DNA from 3 places in the Pseudoalteromonas porphyrae genome. Region 3 is predicted to be linked to each of the others. Evidence: predicted binding sites of a transcription regulator. Region 3 holds the regulator's gene; each other region holds the start of a gene.
What was found. Region 3 encodes sigma-54, which starts transcription at its own class of promoters, with help from an activator protein. Its sites were predicted from a motif close to GTTGGCACGNNNNTNGNNT; they were not measured.
Positions count from the first base shown of each region.

Region 1: the regulator sigma-54 is predicted to act here: its motif matches at 3,030-3,048, upstream of flgJ (flagellar assembly peptidoglycan hydrolase FlgJ).
Region 2: the regulator sigma-54 is predicted to act here: its motif matches at 2,166-2,184, upstream of ADS77_RS19245 (PspA/IM30 family protein).

Region 1 is NZ_LHPH01000007.1:254,386-259,724, forward strand. Features, by position in the region: gene ADS77_RS08175 (flagellar basal body rod protein FlgF) at 1-197, shown strand, start outside; gene flgG (flagellar basal-body rod protein FlgG) at 219-1,007, shown strand; gene flgH (flagellar basal body L-ring protein FlgH) at 1,025-1,708, shown strand; gene ADS77_RS08190 (flagellar basal body P-ring protein FlgI) at 1,721-2,815, shown strand; gene flgJ (flagellar assembly peptidoglycan hydrolase FlgJ) at 3,086-4,051, shown strand; gene flgK (flagellar hook-associated protein FlgK) at 4,053-5,339, shown strand, end outside.
Region 2 is NZ_LHPH01000030.1:19,498-24,836, reverse strand. Features, by position in the region: gene ADS77_RS19265 (DUF2333 family protein) at 1-285, opposite strand, end outside; gene ADS77_RS19260 (copper chaperone PCu(A)C) at 294-812, opposite strand; gene ADS77_RS19255 (hypothetical protein) at 901-1,224, opposite strand; gene ADS77_RS19250 (PspC domain-containing protein) at 1,234-1,440, opposite strand; gene ADS77_RS19245 (PspA/IM30 family protein) at 1,451-2,125, opposite strand; gene dusA (tRNA dihydrouridine(20/20a) synthase DusA) at 2,378-3,337, opposite strand; gene ADS77_RS19235 (MarC family protein) at 3,455-4,075, opposite strand; gene ADS77_RS19230 (transcriptional repressor) at 4,170-4,604, shown strand; gene ADS77_RS19225 (chemotaxis protein CheX) at 4,685-5,152, shown strand; gene ADS77_RS19220 (secondary thiamine-phosphate synthase enzyme YjbQ) at 5,149-5,339, shown strand, end outside.
Region 3 is NZ_LHPH01000002.1:75,873-81,211, reverse strand. Features, by position in the region: gene rapZ (RNase adapter RapZ) at 1-604, opposite strand, end outside; gene ADS77_RS02245 (PTS sugar transporter subunit IIA) at 625-1,077, opposite strand; gene hpf (ribosome hibernation promoting factor) at 1,082-1,369, opposite strand; gene ADS77_RS02235 (RNA polymerase factor sigma-54) at 1,399-2,895, opposite strand; gene lptB (LPS export ABC transporter ATP-binding protein) at 2,962-3,687, opposite strand; gene lptA (lipopolysaccharide transport periplasmic protein LptA) at 3,684-4,217, opposite strand; gene lptC (LPS export ABC transporter periplasmic protein LptC) at 4,207-4,761, opposite strand; gene kdsC (3-deoxy-manno-octulosonate-8-phosphatase KdsC) at 4,758-5,309, opposite strand; gene ADS77_RS02210 (KpsF/GutQ family sugar-phosphate isomerase) at 5,309-5,339, opposite strand, start outside.

The DNA of each region.
Region 1 (5,339 bases), on a different contig from region 3:
ATGATTTATGTGGGTTTTGTGATATCTCACCAAACGTTAAAGTGATGAGCGGTATGTTAGAGATGTCAAACGTGAACCCCGTACATGAGATGGTGGATATGATAAGCCATCAACGCCAATTTGAATTACAAGTTAAGTTAATGAAAACAGCTGAAGAAATTGACGAACGTCAAACTCAGTTGATGCGCATTGTTTAACCTTATTGAGAGGACACAAAAATGAATCCTGCATTGTGGATCAGTAAAACAGGCTTAGATGCCCAACAAACCGATATTTCGGTGATCTCAAATAACTTAGCCAATGCCAGTACTGTCGGTTATAAAAAGAGCCGAGCGGTGTTTGAAGACTTACTTTATCAAAATATTAACCAGCCGGGTGGTCGTTCATCGCAAGATACAGAAATGCCATCAGGTTTAATGCTTGGTGCGGGTGCTAAGGTTGTTGCCAACCAAAAGAACTTTTCTCAAGGTAATATGTTGACCACTGAAAACTCCTTAGATTGGATGATTTCGGGTCCTGGTTTTTTCGAAATACTACAACCAGATGGCAATATTGCCTATTCGCGAAACGGCCAATTTACGACAGATGAAGATGGTCGAATTGTAACCGCTGGTGCAGGTTTTCCGGTTCAACCTGAAATGAATGTACCTGATGATGCACAGTCCATCACAATTTCGCAAGACGGCGAAGTATCTGTACGTGTTGCAGGGCAGGCTGAGAATGTCGTGATTGGGCAGCTAACAATTAGTGATTTTATTAATCCATCGGGTTTAGAGCCTGTTGGTCAAAACTTATATACAGAGACTGCCGTCAGTGGTGCTCCAGTGCAAGGTAATCCAGGTCTAGAAGGCTTAGGTTCTGTGGTACAAGGCGCATTAGAAACGTCTAATGTTAATGTGACCGAAGAATTGGTTAACTTGATTGAGACGCAGCGTATTTATGAAATGAACTCAAAAGTTATTTCAGCTGTGGATGAAATGATGAGTTATATCAATCAGCAACTTTAATGATTAGGGGCAAAGTGATGCGTAATTTTACCATAACCTTAACGGGTGTATTATTTTTAAGTGGCTGTATGACAAGCCAAAATACTGATGTGGTTCAGGATGACCCTTACTATGCGCCTATGTATCCAGAGCCTGCAACAGAGCAAGTTGTAGCGACAGGTTCACTATTTGATAGTTATTTATCGAATGATCTTTATTCAGATAAAAAAGCACTGCGCACAGGCGATATTATTACGGTGAAACTGCAAGAGTCAACACAGTCATCAAAAGCTGCAAAAACTCAAACTGATAAAACAAGTGACGCAAGTCTTGATCCTGTTGTTGGGTTAGGGGGGTTGCCGGTTAATATTGGTGGCGATAGCATTCAATTTGGCATTGGCAGTGGCTCGTCTTTTAATGGCGATTTAAAATCAAACCAATCAAATAGTTTATTTGGTGATATTTCAGTAAACGTAATGCGTGTGTTACCAAATGGAAATTTAGTGATTCGTGGTGAAAAGTGGCTGACGTTGAATACAGGTGAAGAGTTTATTCGACTCGAAGGGCTTGTGCGTCCACAAGATGTTACTGCAGATAATACAGTTACCTCTAATCGCATTGCTAATGCGAGAATTCAATATTCAGGCAAAGGGCAATTACAAGAGTCTCAAAGTGCGGGTTGGTTAACGCAGTTCTTCAGTAGTGCACTGTTCCCTTTTTAAAGGATCGTTATTATGAATGGCTTTAAAGTATTAATTACTCTTTGCTTATTAGGTTGGCACGCCAATGTTTTTGCAGAGCGTATTAAAGATGTATCAATGGTTGAAGGTGTTCGTTCAAATCAACTCGTAGGGTATGGTTTGGTTGTAGGTTTACCTGGCACTGGTGAGCAAAGCAGATTCACTGAACAAAGCTTTAAAGGTATGTTAAATAGTTTTGGTATTACATTACCAGCTACTTTAAAACCAAAAATTAAAAATGTGGCTGCTGTTGCAGTCCATGCAGAATTGCCCGCATTTAGAAAACCAGGACAAAGAATTGATATTACCGTTTCTTCAATTGGCAGCGCGGGTAGTTTACGTGGTGGTACCTTAATTCAAACCTTTCTAAAAGGGGTTGATGGTAATACGTATGCAATAGCGCAAGGGAGTTTAATTGTTGGTGGACTTGGCGCTGAAGGGGCCGATGGTAGCCGTGTTGTTATAAATACACCCACAGTGGGGCGTATTCCAAATGGTGCGACGGTGGAGCGTGCGATTAAAAGCCCTTTTATGCAAGGCGACTACATTACATTTAATTTAAATCGCCCTGACTTTACAACGGCAAAACGTTTAGAGCAGGTGATAAATGATCTGGTCGGGCCAAATAGCGCAACAGCGATAGATGCCGCATCAATACGTGTAATTGCTCCAAGAGATGCATCGCAACGTGTTTCTTACTTATCAACACTTGAAAATTTAGAGTTTAAGCCTGCTGATACCGCCGCAAAAATCATTGTTAATTCGCGCACTGGTACGATTGTGATTGGCAAAAATGTAAAATTACAACCTGCGGCAATTACTCATGGTGGTTTAACGGTAACAATTGCAGAGCAGCAAAATGTGGCGCAGCCAAATCCACTGGCTGAAGGGGAAACGGTCGTTACTAATCAAAGTATAATAGATGTGAACGAAGATGATTCGCGTGCTTTTGTTTTTAATCCAGGTGTAAGCCTTGATGACTTAGTGCGTGCTATTAATGAAGTGGGCGCAGCACCTGGTGATTTAATGGCCATTTTAGAAGCACTAAAAGAAGCAGGGGCAATAAATGGACAGCTTGTTGTGATTTAACATGTGATCTATTAGCGACATTCACGAATGTCTACATTACCGCCTTCGCGACATTGTAGACATTTGTTTACTGGATAAAAAATCTAGCCGAGGCTAACTTTACTTTGTAACCACCTAGCATACTTGTTTTACTTTCACGCCAACACGCCAACACGCCAACACGCCAACACGCCAACACGCCAACACGCCAACACGCCAACACGCCAACATGATATTTGGCTCAATTATTGCATTGTTAGTAGTATTATTAACTATTGTGTCAAATTGCTGATGGATACTAATCATCTCGATAAACAAAACTTCTTTGATTTAGGGAATCTTGACTCACTGCGTCAAGAGGCCTTAAAGGGCGGGGCTTCGCCTGAAGCGTCTAAAGAAGCGCTGAAAAAAGCAGCGGCACAATTTGAATCTATCTTTACGCAAATGTTACTTAAAAGTATGCGCAAAGCAAATGAAGCCTTTGAGGATAAAGAAAGTCCATTTAATTCAAGCGGTGTAAAGTTCTTTGAAGAAATGCATGACCAGCAACTATCCGTTGAGCTTTCTTCAAAAGGCTCGCTAGGTTTGGCTGATATTATTGTTCAACAACTCTCCCCAGATACTAAAAACTTTATGCCAGGGTCTGTACTGCGCTCAGTTAATGAGTTTTCAAGTGATAACCGTGCAAACGGTAAAAGTACTGATGCTAGCGTTGACTCAGCCTCTGCCAGTAAAGCGCAAAAGCAGCAAAAACCACAGTTTGAAAATGCTGAAGAGTTTATCTCAAGTGTGTGGGAGCACGCTAAAACAGCCGCAGAAAAAATAGGGTTAAACCCAGCTGTAATGGTTGCACAAGCTGCACTTGAGACTGGCTGGGGGAAACACATTATTAATAAAAGTGATGGTAATAGCTCATTTAATTTATTCAATATTAAGTCAGATAGAAGCTGGCAAGGTGATAAAGCCAGTAAAGTTACACTTGAATTTGAAGAAGGTATGCCTGTTAAAAAACAGGCTAGCTTTAGAGCCTATGACTCAATCAAAGACAGTGTAAATGACTTTGTTGAATTTTTGACGCAAAACCCACGTTATCAAGAAGCCTTACAAAATACCGCAAAACCTGCCGCTTTTTTAGATTCATTACAAAAAGCGGGGTATGCAACCGACCCCAATTATGCCGATAAAATTAAGCAGGTACTTAATCGCACTGAGCTTAAAACATTGGCGGCAACATTGGTTCGCCAAGGAGTAAATTAAAATGTCGTTTAATTTGTTAGACATTGCTAATTCTGGTGTACGTGCTAATACAGAATTACTGCAAACGACCAGCAAGAATATTGCCAATGTAAATACAGTGGGCTATGTGCGCGAGCGTACAGAGCACATGACTATGATCGATAATCAAGTTGGTCGTGGTGATACGTACAGATTACTTAATGAGTTCGCACAAAAACAACTAAATCGCGATACTTCAAATAAAGCATTCTTTGATCAATTTGTTAGCGAAGCTGGCCGAGTAGATACATTATTCTCTCAAGAGTCTAATAGCTTATCTACCAGTATAAACTCCCTTTTTAATAATGTGCAGGAGAGTTTAAATCAGCCCTCTTCAACGGTTGCCCGCTCGCTAGTAATGACTGATGCGCAAAATTTAATTAGTCAAATGGAGCGTTTATCTGGGATCGTATTTGATCAAAAAAATATTGTGAACGAGCAGCTTGAAATATTTTCTGGGGAAGCGAATACGTTAGTACAGAATATCAGCAAGCTTAACAAACAAGTCGCAGCTGTTAATGGGACGCGAAATGCTGCTGATGCAAGTTCCATGTTTAACGAACGTGATCAAGCAATACGCGAGTTATCAGAGTTGGTTGATATTGAAACGTTAGACGGCCCTAATGGTGAAAAACTGGTGTTTATGGGCACAGGAGAAGCACTTGTAATGCAAAGTGGTTCATTTAATTTATTTTCAATGCGCGGTGACCCTGATCCTAACTTTAAAGAACTTCACCTAGATATAAACGACGGCAAAGCTGTGCCGCTTGAAGTTGATGTAGGTAAACTAAAAGGTAAAATTGGTGGACTGCTGGCATTTCGTGATGATGTATTAGTACCAGCACAAAACCAGTTAGGGCAAATGGGACTTGCGATTGCAGATGCATTTAATCAGCAAAATAGGCTTGGAATGGATGGTAATGGTGAGCTAGGTGGCGATATTTTTACTATACCTACAACCGGTGGGTTTGCATATCAAGCTAATACAGGTACAGCGGCAATGACTGCCACATTAGAGCCTGGCAAAGGCAGCGAAATACCTGCAAGTGACTTTGTTATTACTTATACCAGTGCAACGACAGTTGAAATTCAGCCTGTTGATAATAAAGGTGAGCCACTCGGCAGTGCCTCTACGGCTAATATTGTTGGCGGTATTGTTGATTCATCAACGATTACCAGTGGTGAATCGTTTGGTTTGCAGATTAATGTCTCTGGTACGGGAAACGTTGATGATCAATTTCAGATAAAACTGAATGCTCAGGCTGCATCT
Region 2 (5,339 bases), on a different contig from region 3:
ACCATACTCCCACGCTGGCATATTATCCATAAGCACACTCGGCGGCATCATATCATTCGATAAATACCCACCTGACTTATTTAATAATGTACTTGTAACTTCAATTAATGACGTTGTGGTTGTATAACCTGTAACAAACTTTTCACCACGTTGTTGTGCTTGCTGCTTTGCGTGTGTAATTATGTCAATACGGGCTGGTTCAACGCTCCAATAAACTGCCGTCGCATAAAATAAAATAAACACGAGTATCAGCGCACTGATAATTTTCCCTTTGTGTTGTGACATTTAACCTCCTAATGATGCATATGGTGTTGTTTAGACTGCTCAGCTTGTTCTGCTTGGCTCTCTAACGAAACCACTTTTGCCTGAGTGAAAACACGGTTACCGTCGCTAAAATATAGCGTGAGTTTAAGTTCTTGCCCTACTTTTAATGGCTCTTTTGGTTCAAATACCATTAAATGATAACCGCCCGGTTTAAAGTCGATTTGTGAATGAGCTTTAATTTTTAATGAATCTACTTTATTCATTTTCATCATGCCATTAACGTGTTGGTGCTCATGAACTTCTACACGGCCTAAATTTTCAATACTCGCCTTGGTAAGTGTTACTGCGTTATCGCCCTGATTAACCAAGTTAAAATAACCGACACTCGATTTACTCGCAGGTAGAAAAACCCTTACTTGTGCGTTATTTACAACAATATGACTGTCAGTATCGTGATGGTGTTCTGCATGTGCAATAACAGGTGAGGTGTATAGGCTAATCCCTAAAAGAGCACTAGAGAGTGCTGTAAGTAATGGCTTAAGAGTCATTTCAATCCTTGTTACGATAATCATTTTATTGACTAAATTTAGCATAATTGTGAAAAAATAGTCAGTAAAATTAGTATTTAGGTGGTTGTTAGGCCACCTTTTTATTATCAGAAACAAGCCAACATAAAAATGCAATGAGTAGTAACGGCCAAGCAATCATTAATGAACCAAATAATAACGCAATGAGCAATCCTAAAGAGACTGCAATACCAGCACCTAACAGCCCCACACCAACCAATGCGATACATACAATAACTGCTAGCACGGCTAAAAGTGCGCCTACGAGCTCAATACCTATCCAGCTGAGATCGGTGAACCATAGCGGTAATTGCCATGAATCAAACTGCATAATCTCAAATGGACTTGATGTCATAAGTAACAAAATTAATAGACAAACTGCAACAATCTTCATGGCACTCTCCTAATATACTTTACTTTCTAAGCAACAATGGGCAATTAAATAACCTGCACCTATGACTAATGGAAACTGAATAAGCATTAAGATAGTAACCAATCGAGTAACCCACACAGGTAGATCTAATCGTCGTGCTAACCCACTACACACTCCTGATATTTTTTTATTTAATGGGTCTTTATACCAACGTTTTTGACTATTATAAGTATTCATAACAACACTCCTAAGCTGACTTTTTAACTTTAATTTTTAACGCTGCAAGCTCTTGCTCTAGTGCATCATTTTTAACTAAAGCATCAATTTGATCGGCTGTTGTATTTTGATTAGCCGAATCAGTGATTTCATAAGCCTCAACCTGCGCTTCAATCGCATCAACACGACGCTCAATAACATCAAAGCGTGAAAGTGCATGCGCTACTTTTTCACTGTTTAATTGATGATTTACACGCACTCTGGCATTAACCACGTTATGTACTTGCAGCAAGCTTCTTTGCTTTGCTTTAGCCGCGCCAAGCTTTTCTTGCAAACGCTGAGCGTCATCTTGCAATTTTTCTAGCGAGTCAGTCAGTTTAACTAACTCAGGCTCAATTGCCGCTAAATCAGACGCTACTCGCTGCTTTTCTTTGAGAGCCGCAGCCGCCAAATCATCACGGCCTTTACTTACCGCGATTTCCGCTTTTTCCTGCCATTGTGTAATACTGTTTTGTTTTTCTGTCTGCTGACGTCTCAATACTTTTTCTTCACACAAAATTGCCGCAGCAGTTGCTCGGCACTCACCAAGCGCTTGCTGCATTTCTTGAATAAGCAAGTTTAAGAGCTTTTGCGGATCTTCTGCTTTATCTAGCGCAGCTACTATATTTGATTGAATCAGATCACTTACACGATTAACTAAGCCCATGACTTTCTCCTGTTGATTATGGGTGATTACCACTTAATGATTCCAAGACTTGTGCCATGTTATTTAAATAAAATAAAAACCAAACCATATCAAAAACTTAAACAAAAAAAGAACAGTTTAAAATGACTTTAAGCTGAATGTGAAATGGTTAAAAAAACTAAAATAGTTGCTTTTTAACCATAATTTAGGATCAAAAAAAGCCACTAAAAAGTGGCTTTTATAATCTACTAATTACGGTATTAAATTAGTGATTTACTGCGGCACAAAACTTAACGCCTTATCCATCACTGATAAATCAGCTTGTTTTCCGTGGCCATTTTCCGATAAATGACGTCGAAAGCCACGGGCACCAGGCTGGCCCTGAAAAATACCCAGCATATGGCGCGCAATATGCCAAAAGTTGGCCCCTTGCTGCATCTCAGATTCAATATAATCATACATTGAACGCACTACATCATGGCGTGATTGAGTGAAATTACCGTCACCGTAAATCTTTTCATCAACTTCGCTGAGTATAAATGGGTTACTATATGCTTCTCTGCCAATCATAATACCATCAACATGAGCAAGGTGTGCTTGACTGTCAGCAATCGTTTTAACACCACCATTTAAACTTAAATGTAATTGCGGGTAGTCTTTTTTTAGCTGATAAACACGTGGGTAATCAAGTGGCGGTACTTCACGGTTTTCTTTAGGGCTTAAGCCTTTTAACCACGCTTTTCGTGCGTGAATAATAAAATCATCACAACCAACATTATGACTGGCCTCAATTAAAGCACATAAGAATTCATACGAATCTTGCTCATCAATACCTATACGGGTTTTAACTGTAACAGGGATATTAGCCTGCTCTTTCATTGCAGCTACGCAATCAGCAACAAGTTGCGGTTCACCCATTAAACATGCACCAAAACGACCATTTTGAACACGATCTGACGGACAACCCACATTAAGATTAATCTCGTCATAACCACGCTCTGCGGCTAATTTTGCACACTGAGCAAGTGCTTTAGGATCTGACCCGCCCAACTGTAAAGCAACCGGTCCTTCATGCTCATTGAAATGCAGATAATCACCACGGCCAAATAAAATAGCACCAGTAGTTATCATTTCAGTATACAACACTGTGTGCTTTGTCATTTTACGATGAAAAGTACGGCAATGACGATCAGTCCAATCGAGCATCGGGGCAACGGAAAAGCGTCTATTCAAAGTAAAATCCTCAGGTAATTAATAACAATTAAGGCTAAATAAAAGCCCCATATTTTACATAAATGCAGGGCTTCCATCAATCTTAAGCATTCAAATCAAAAAACATCGATCACAAACTTATGAAAACACCTGCAACCCGAAGTAATGAGCAATGCCATCTAATATATTCGTAACGGCAACTGATGTAAGAATCAATCCCATGATCCGACTAATAATGCTCGCGCCGCTATCACCTATTAACTTATGAACATGAGTCGCCAGCAATAATAAAACTAACACCACCGCAAGTACTGCAAGCATGACAGCTGAAGTAATTGATTGTTCGACCCATGTATACTCATTATTACGTGTCATAAGCACAGCCCCGAGCATTGCCCCAGGGCTAGCAATTGACGGAATTGCCAAAGGAAATATAGCCGTTGCCGTACTATCTCTCACACTTTTGATTTCGGTTTCAGGCTTACTTTCACCAAAAATCATAGATAGTGCAAACAAAAGTAGGACAATACCACCTGCAATCTGAAAAGCGGACAGTGGAATTTTGATTGCATTTAAAAGCAGCTCTCCCGCCAGAACAAAAAACAACAACACTACTGCAGAAACCGCAACAGCCTTGTAAGCTACTTTACGCTTAAACTGCTCACAGTCGCCACGCGTAGTAGCAATAAAAACAGGAACAGTGCCAATTGGATCGATAACCGCAAAAAAGAAGATAAATATCGCTAATAATTCATTCATTGCTAGACTTCCTAGAATAAAACTGTCTAATAAAAACGCTGCAAGTACAACACAGTATGTTAGTATATCACGGTAGCGTAAGGATAAGAGAATGATGAATATAGAGTCACTCGTTAGTAAAGCAAAACAAGTATGCGACAATCGTGGCGCCCGATTTACACCGATCCGTGAAAAAGTATTTCGCCTACTGGCTAGCGCCCAAGGCGGCGTTGGGGCTTATGATTTATTAGAACAACTTAAAATCACTGAGTCAGGGGCTAAACCTGCGACGATATATCGTGCATTAGACTTTTTAGCAGAACTAGGCTTTATCCACAAAATTGAAAGTACTAACGCATTTATGCTGTGTCATCATTTTGACCACATTCATCCTGTACAACTTTTAATATGTGATAAGTGCGGTTTTGTCAAAGAGTTACACTCAACTGTGATTTCACACGAACTTAACAGTCTTGCCGCCGAAAGCGAATTTACTGTATCAGGGCAAACAATAGAAGCCCATGGTATTTGTGGTTCATGTAAGGAATAATTAAGTGCAGAGCTCAAATTAGCCGCTACACTTTAATTTATAACAGCAGTATAAACTGCCAACTCAAGGGATAAGTAACAATGAATGTAGAGTTCATCAATCCTTTTTTAACGTCTCTGTTAAATGTACTAGGTACAATGGCTCAAACCGAATTAAAACCGGGTAAGCCTAGAATTAAAAAAGATGAAGTTGCCTGTGGTGATGTTTCAGGTTTAATAGGTATGGTAGGCCCGCAAACTAAAGGTTCATTTTCTATTACCTTTGATGAAAGCTTAGCGCTGACTATTATGGAACGTATGCTAGGTGAGCGCCCTGACTCAATTGACGAAGAAGTAACTGACATGGTTGGTGAAATAACCAACATGGTTACCGGTGGTGCAAAAAACCTACTGGGTGAAAAAGGTTATGACTTTGACATGGCCACACCTATAGTTGTATCTGGTAAAGGCCATACTATTACGCATAAAAGTGATGGTGCAAAAATACTCATCCCATTCACCTCTGATGCAGGTAATGCAAATATTGAAGTCAGTTTCGATAAAATATGAGTTGGTTACAAAAACAACTGGTTTTGAAGCCTCGCTCTCGAGGCTTTCATATTATTGATAATGAAATACTCACTCAACTCCCTGAAATCTCCCATTATAAAATTGGCTTACTCCACCTTTTTATTCAACACACTTCTGCCAGCTTAACGATTAATGAAAATGCTGATCCTACCGTACGTATGGATAT
Region 3 (5,339 bases):
CAAGCCCTGTTAGTGGCTTTAATTCAGGTTCCCAGTGTGGGTTTGGTAAAAAGCGCGCATCAAATACATAATCAGCTCCCTTAGGAATGCCATGCTTAAAACCAAATGACTCAAATGTAATGATCAGTTTTTTATCTTTTTTTCCTAAGATTTTTTCGCGAATTGATTCAGCCAGCTGGTGGACACTTAAATCGGTTGTATCAAGAATAAAGTCGGCGCGGGTAATGAGTACATCTAATAGCACTTTTTCTTGTTTAATGGCTAAATCAAGTGGCAATGAATCTAAAGAAAGTGGGTGTAAACGGCGTGTTTCAGAAAAGCGCTTAATGAGCGTTTGGTCGTCACTGTCTAGATAAAATAGAGTTGGGTTTGCAAACCCCGGAAGATACTCAAGGATATCATTAAACTCTTGCTGTTCTTTGGGTAAGTTACGCACATCAATACTGACGGCAATCTTATCGTAGTTATCAGATACACTACGCACTAACGACGGTAATAAGTTTACAGGGATATTATCAACACAATAATAGCCAAGGTCTTCTAATACACGCAAAGCGACAGATTTACCTGACCCTGAGCGCCCACTGATGATAATTAATTCCATGTAAACTCTCCTTCTTTTAACTACGACTGTTCAACAATTACTTGATATAGATCTTGGTCTGTTTTTGCGCTACGTATTTGTTTACAAAACTCTTTGTCGTTGAGTTTATCAGCAATTGTAGCCAACGTCTTTAAATGAAGTTCACTGTCACCGTCAGGTACGATGAGTGCAACAAAAATATCGACGGGGCGATTATCAATGGCATCAAAATTGATTGGTTGTTCGCTTACTAAAATTAAAGCGAGTGGTTCTTGTGCGCCACTCATGCGACCATGCGGGATCGCGATACCACGGCCAATACCTGTACTACCTAATTTTTCTCTATTTAATAGAGCACTCAATATGTCTTGTTGTGATAAGTGAGGAAGCCGTTCATGAGCCAATTGGCTGATAAATTCGAGGATACGTTTTTTGCTATTAAAAAGGACCGCAGCTTTACTGCAGTCCTGACAAGTAAGTGAACTTAGTTTCATAGTGTTAGTGTCGAGCGTGCTTCTCTTTGTGTTTGATAACTTGACGGTCGAGTTTATCGATGAGCCCGTCAATCGCGGCATACATGTCCTGGTGCTGCGTTGAGGCAAATAGCTCTGCGCCACTGACATGTAATGTTGCTTCTGCTTTTTGGTTGAGCTTTTCTACGTCAAGAATAACATGGACATTGTTGATGTGATCAAAATGCCTCTCAAGCTTCGCAAACTTATTGTTTACATAGTCTCTTAATGAATCAGTAATTTCTACGTGACGACCAGTTAAATTTAGTTGCATAAGCATTTTCCTTCTTGTGGTTTTACGCCTTAAATCAAGCTTTTACGTTGATTTGACGGTGGAATAGCTAGCGATTCACGGTACTTTGCTATTGTTCGTCTAGCTACTTTGATACCTTGCTCTGCCAATATATCTGCAATTTTACTATCACTCAATGGTTTAGCTGAGTTTTCTGCTGCAATCAATTTTTTTATGAGTGCACGAATTGCTGTCGATGAGCATTCTCCGCCATTTTCGGTACTGACATGGCTTGAGAAAAAATACTTTAACTCAAAAATACCACGTGGTGTATGCATGTACTTCTGGGTTGTTACCCGGGAGATTGTTGATTCATGCATTTCAACCATTTCAGCAACATCGTTTAATACCATAGGTCGCATAGCCTCGGGGCCATGCTCAAAAAAACCTTGCTGCTGTTTAACAATGCAGTTAGTTACTTTGAGTAATGTGTCATTACGACTTTCTAGGCTTTTTATAAACCATTTAGCTTCTTGTAAATGAGAGCGAATAAATTGGCTGTCAGTGCTCGATTTTACTGAGCGCGACATCGCCGCATATTGGCTGTTAACTCTAATTTTTGGCATGCTATCTGGGTTGAGCTCTACCACCCAGCGGCCTTTAATTTTTTTCACTGACACGTCGGGAATAACGTACTCTGACTCTTCTCGAACTATGGTATCCGCAGGCTTTGGATTAAGGCTGTGGATGAGTGTCATTACTTCTTTTAGTTCATCTTCCTTTAGCTTAGTCTTTTTCATCAAAGTACGATAGTCGCGACTAGCTAATAAATCGATATGATCAGTTAAAATCATTTTTGTTTCGGCAATCCAAGGCGTTGCAGGATCAAATTGATTTAGCTGAATACATAAACATTCAGGTAGGCTGCGTGCAGCAATACCGACCGGATCAAATAACTGAATACGCTTTAATACCGCTTGAACTTCATCAAGTTCAATTTCTTCTTCGTTATTACCTTTGTTTAGGCTTTCAGCAATGTCTTCACAGCTTAGTGTAAGAATACCTGAGTCATCAACCGCTTCGACAATGGCTATCGCGATAGCTTCGTCAGTCGGACTAAAATGAGTCAGCTGTAGTTGCCACATAAGGTGATCGTGGAGGGTTTCAGATGAAGCGCCTTGATAAATAGATTCATCTTCAGGCATTGGCCCTGATGAAGAGCTTGGTGCGGCGCTCATGTATTCATCCCATGTAACATCCATCGCCATTTCGTCGCTTACGGTATCTTTTGCTAGCGCTTCACTGCTTTCTTGTTCGTATTCACTTGGCGTGTCATCAGCTGAGGCACTGACAGTTTGATCATCAGTATCTTGTTTTTGTTCGTTCTTACCACCTGATTCATCACCAAAGTCATTTTCATCGACCTCAAGTAATGGATTGCTATCTAGTGCTTCTTGGATCTCTTGTTGAAGATCTAATGTGCTCAACTGTAACAAACGAATAGCTTGTTGTAGCTGTGGTGTCATTGTAAGTTGCTGGCCCATGCGCAGCTGGAGTGATTGCCTCATGTATCTCTAACAATCCTTTTATTGTTGTCATAATTAAGTCTAGCAGAACCTTAGCCGGGCGTGGCTTTATAGCCTAAATTGCTCACCCAAATAAACGTCGCGGACTGTTTGGTCGGCAAGTACATGCTCAGGAGTGCCTGATGCAATTAACTCCCCATGAGAAACTATGTAGGCTTTTTCACAAACATCAAGGGTTTCTCGTACATTGTGGTCGGTAATAAGTACGCCTATCCCACGGTTTTTAAGATGTTCAATAATCTTCTTTATATCTAACACCGAAATAGGATCAACGCCAGCAAAAGGCTCATCTAACAGAATAAATTTAGGGTTTGCGGCTAAAGCGCGAGCAATTTCAACGCGACGGCGTTCACCACCAGATAATGCCATACCTTGACTATCGCGGATGTGCTGAATGCTAAATTCATCAAGTAAGCCATCAAGCGCTTCTTCACGAGCTTGTTTATTTAGCTCTTTACGGGTTTCGAGTATCGCCATCAGGTTTTGGTAAACGGTCAGTTTGCGAAATATCGAAGATTCTTGCGGTAAATAGCCAATCCCTAAACGTGCACGGCTGTGCATTGGCAATAAGGTGATGTCGTTATCATCTATGCTTATTTTACCTTTGTCGCTTGGCACTAATCCTACAATCATGTAAAAAGTGGTGGTTTTGCCTGCGCCATTAGGGCCAAGTAAGCCAACAATGCTACCAGCGCTGACTTCTAAGCCTACATTTTTTACGACTTGGCGGCCTTTATAACTTTTTGCTAAAAACTCAGCTTTTAATGTGCTCATGGCTGACCTTTTTCGTTATCTTTTTTAGTGTTTACTGGGACTAATATTGTATGCACTCGTTCGTCTGAATTTTCATCTTTTTCAGCGCTAATTAATTGTTGGTCCATGTCGTATGTAATACTTTTGGCATTAATCTTTTGACCTGCTTGAGTGACTTGGGCGTTACCGATTAAAGTTAAATAGCGTTTATCAACATCGTAACGAACCTCATTGGCGCTGGCGCTCATAATTGTGCCATCTGTTTGTTTTTCTTCAAAGTATGCAGGGCTTCCAGTGGCAACAAGCAGCTGCTTATTATCACCTAAATCTTCACGTTTGTGCACTTCTAGGTGATCAGCTGTGATACGACGATTACCATGGATTATCTCTACGTTTTTTTCAAAAATACCGACATTTTTTTTCAGCTGTGCAAGCTGTTTATCAGCGCTTATCGATACTTGGTCTGCAAGTGGAAGAGTACCTTCAGCAAAGCTTGAAAGGGCAATGAACAAGCTAGGTATTACAAGTAAGTGAGCAAATTTATTGGTCATAATATATGGTTCGCGTATGGTTAATAAGTTCTACCACTTCGGCTTTTAAGTCGGCTCTAAGGCCGCGTCCGGTGGTCTTTAAATTTGGTCCGATTAATTCAACAGGCTGTTCTGAACTCATGGTTTGTTGTTCAATATCAACCAAGATATTATCGGCATTAATATGCTTAATCATTGCGTTGTTTGTGAGATTTTTAGCAACAACATTGCCTTCTAAAATCAACTGGTTATTTTCATATAATGTGGCTTCTTGCGCATTGATTTGCCACGTTTGCTGTTGATTATATAAAGTAAAAATAGGCTTTTCAAAGTAAGTAAATCCTAACTGCTGATAAAGTTCCATTTTTGCTGCGGTTACTTTGTGGCTAATTTTACCTTGCTCATCAAATGCGGTTTGCTTTAATTCGACCGCGGTATAATCAGGTTTTGCTATCACATCTTCTTGATTTTTTACCGTGGTCGTTGTTTGGCTAAAGTACGGGAGCCACAACCACGCCATAAAACCTATAAATAATACGCTTAATATTAAACGCGCACTATTCATGAGCTAGTCCCTTCACTGGTCAATGATTTTCCATTAACTAGCATTAATAAGTCGGTTAGCTCGCGTACTGCACCAAAGCCACCGGGTAGCATTGTTGTGTAATGTGATAGTCGCTTAATTAGCGGGTGTGCGTCATTTACAGCAACTGCAAAGCCAACCAGTTCCATGACCGGTAAATCAGGACCGTCATCGCCGATATAGGCAATTTGTTCGTCACTTAACTGGAGTTTATCTTTTAGCTCTTGATAAGCGTGCAACTTGTTTTCTTGGCCTTGGTAGATATGCGGTACAGTTAGGCTAGTCATTCGTTGCTGAACTATCTGTGAATGGCGGCCTGTGATCACGGCTACTTCAAAACCACTATTGATAAGCGCTTTGATACCAAAACCGTCTTTAGTATTGAAGGCTTTTAGTTCTTCACCTTGGTTACCAAGATAAATACGGCCATCAGAGAATACCCCGTCAATATCACAAATAAGTAATTTAACTTTTTTGGCGCGGGTTTGCGCATCGTCTGAAAGTGGTTGGTATAAGTCTGCAAATTGCATTATAAAACTCCTGCTTTTAGCAAATCTTGC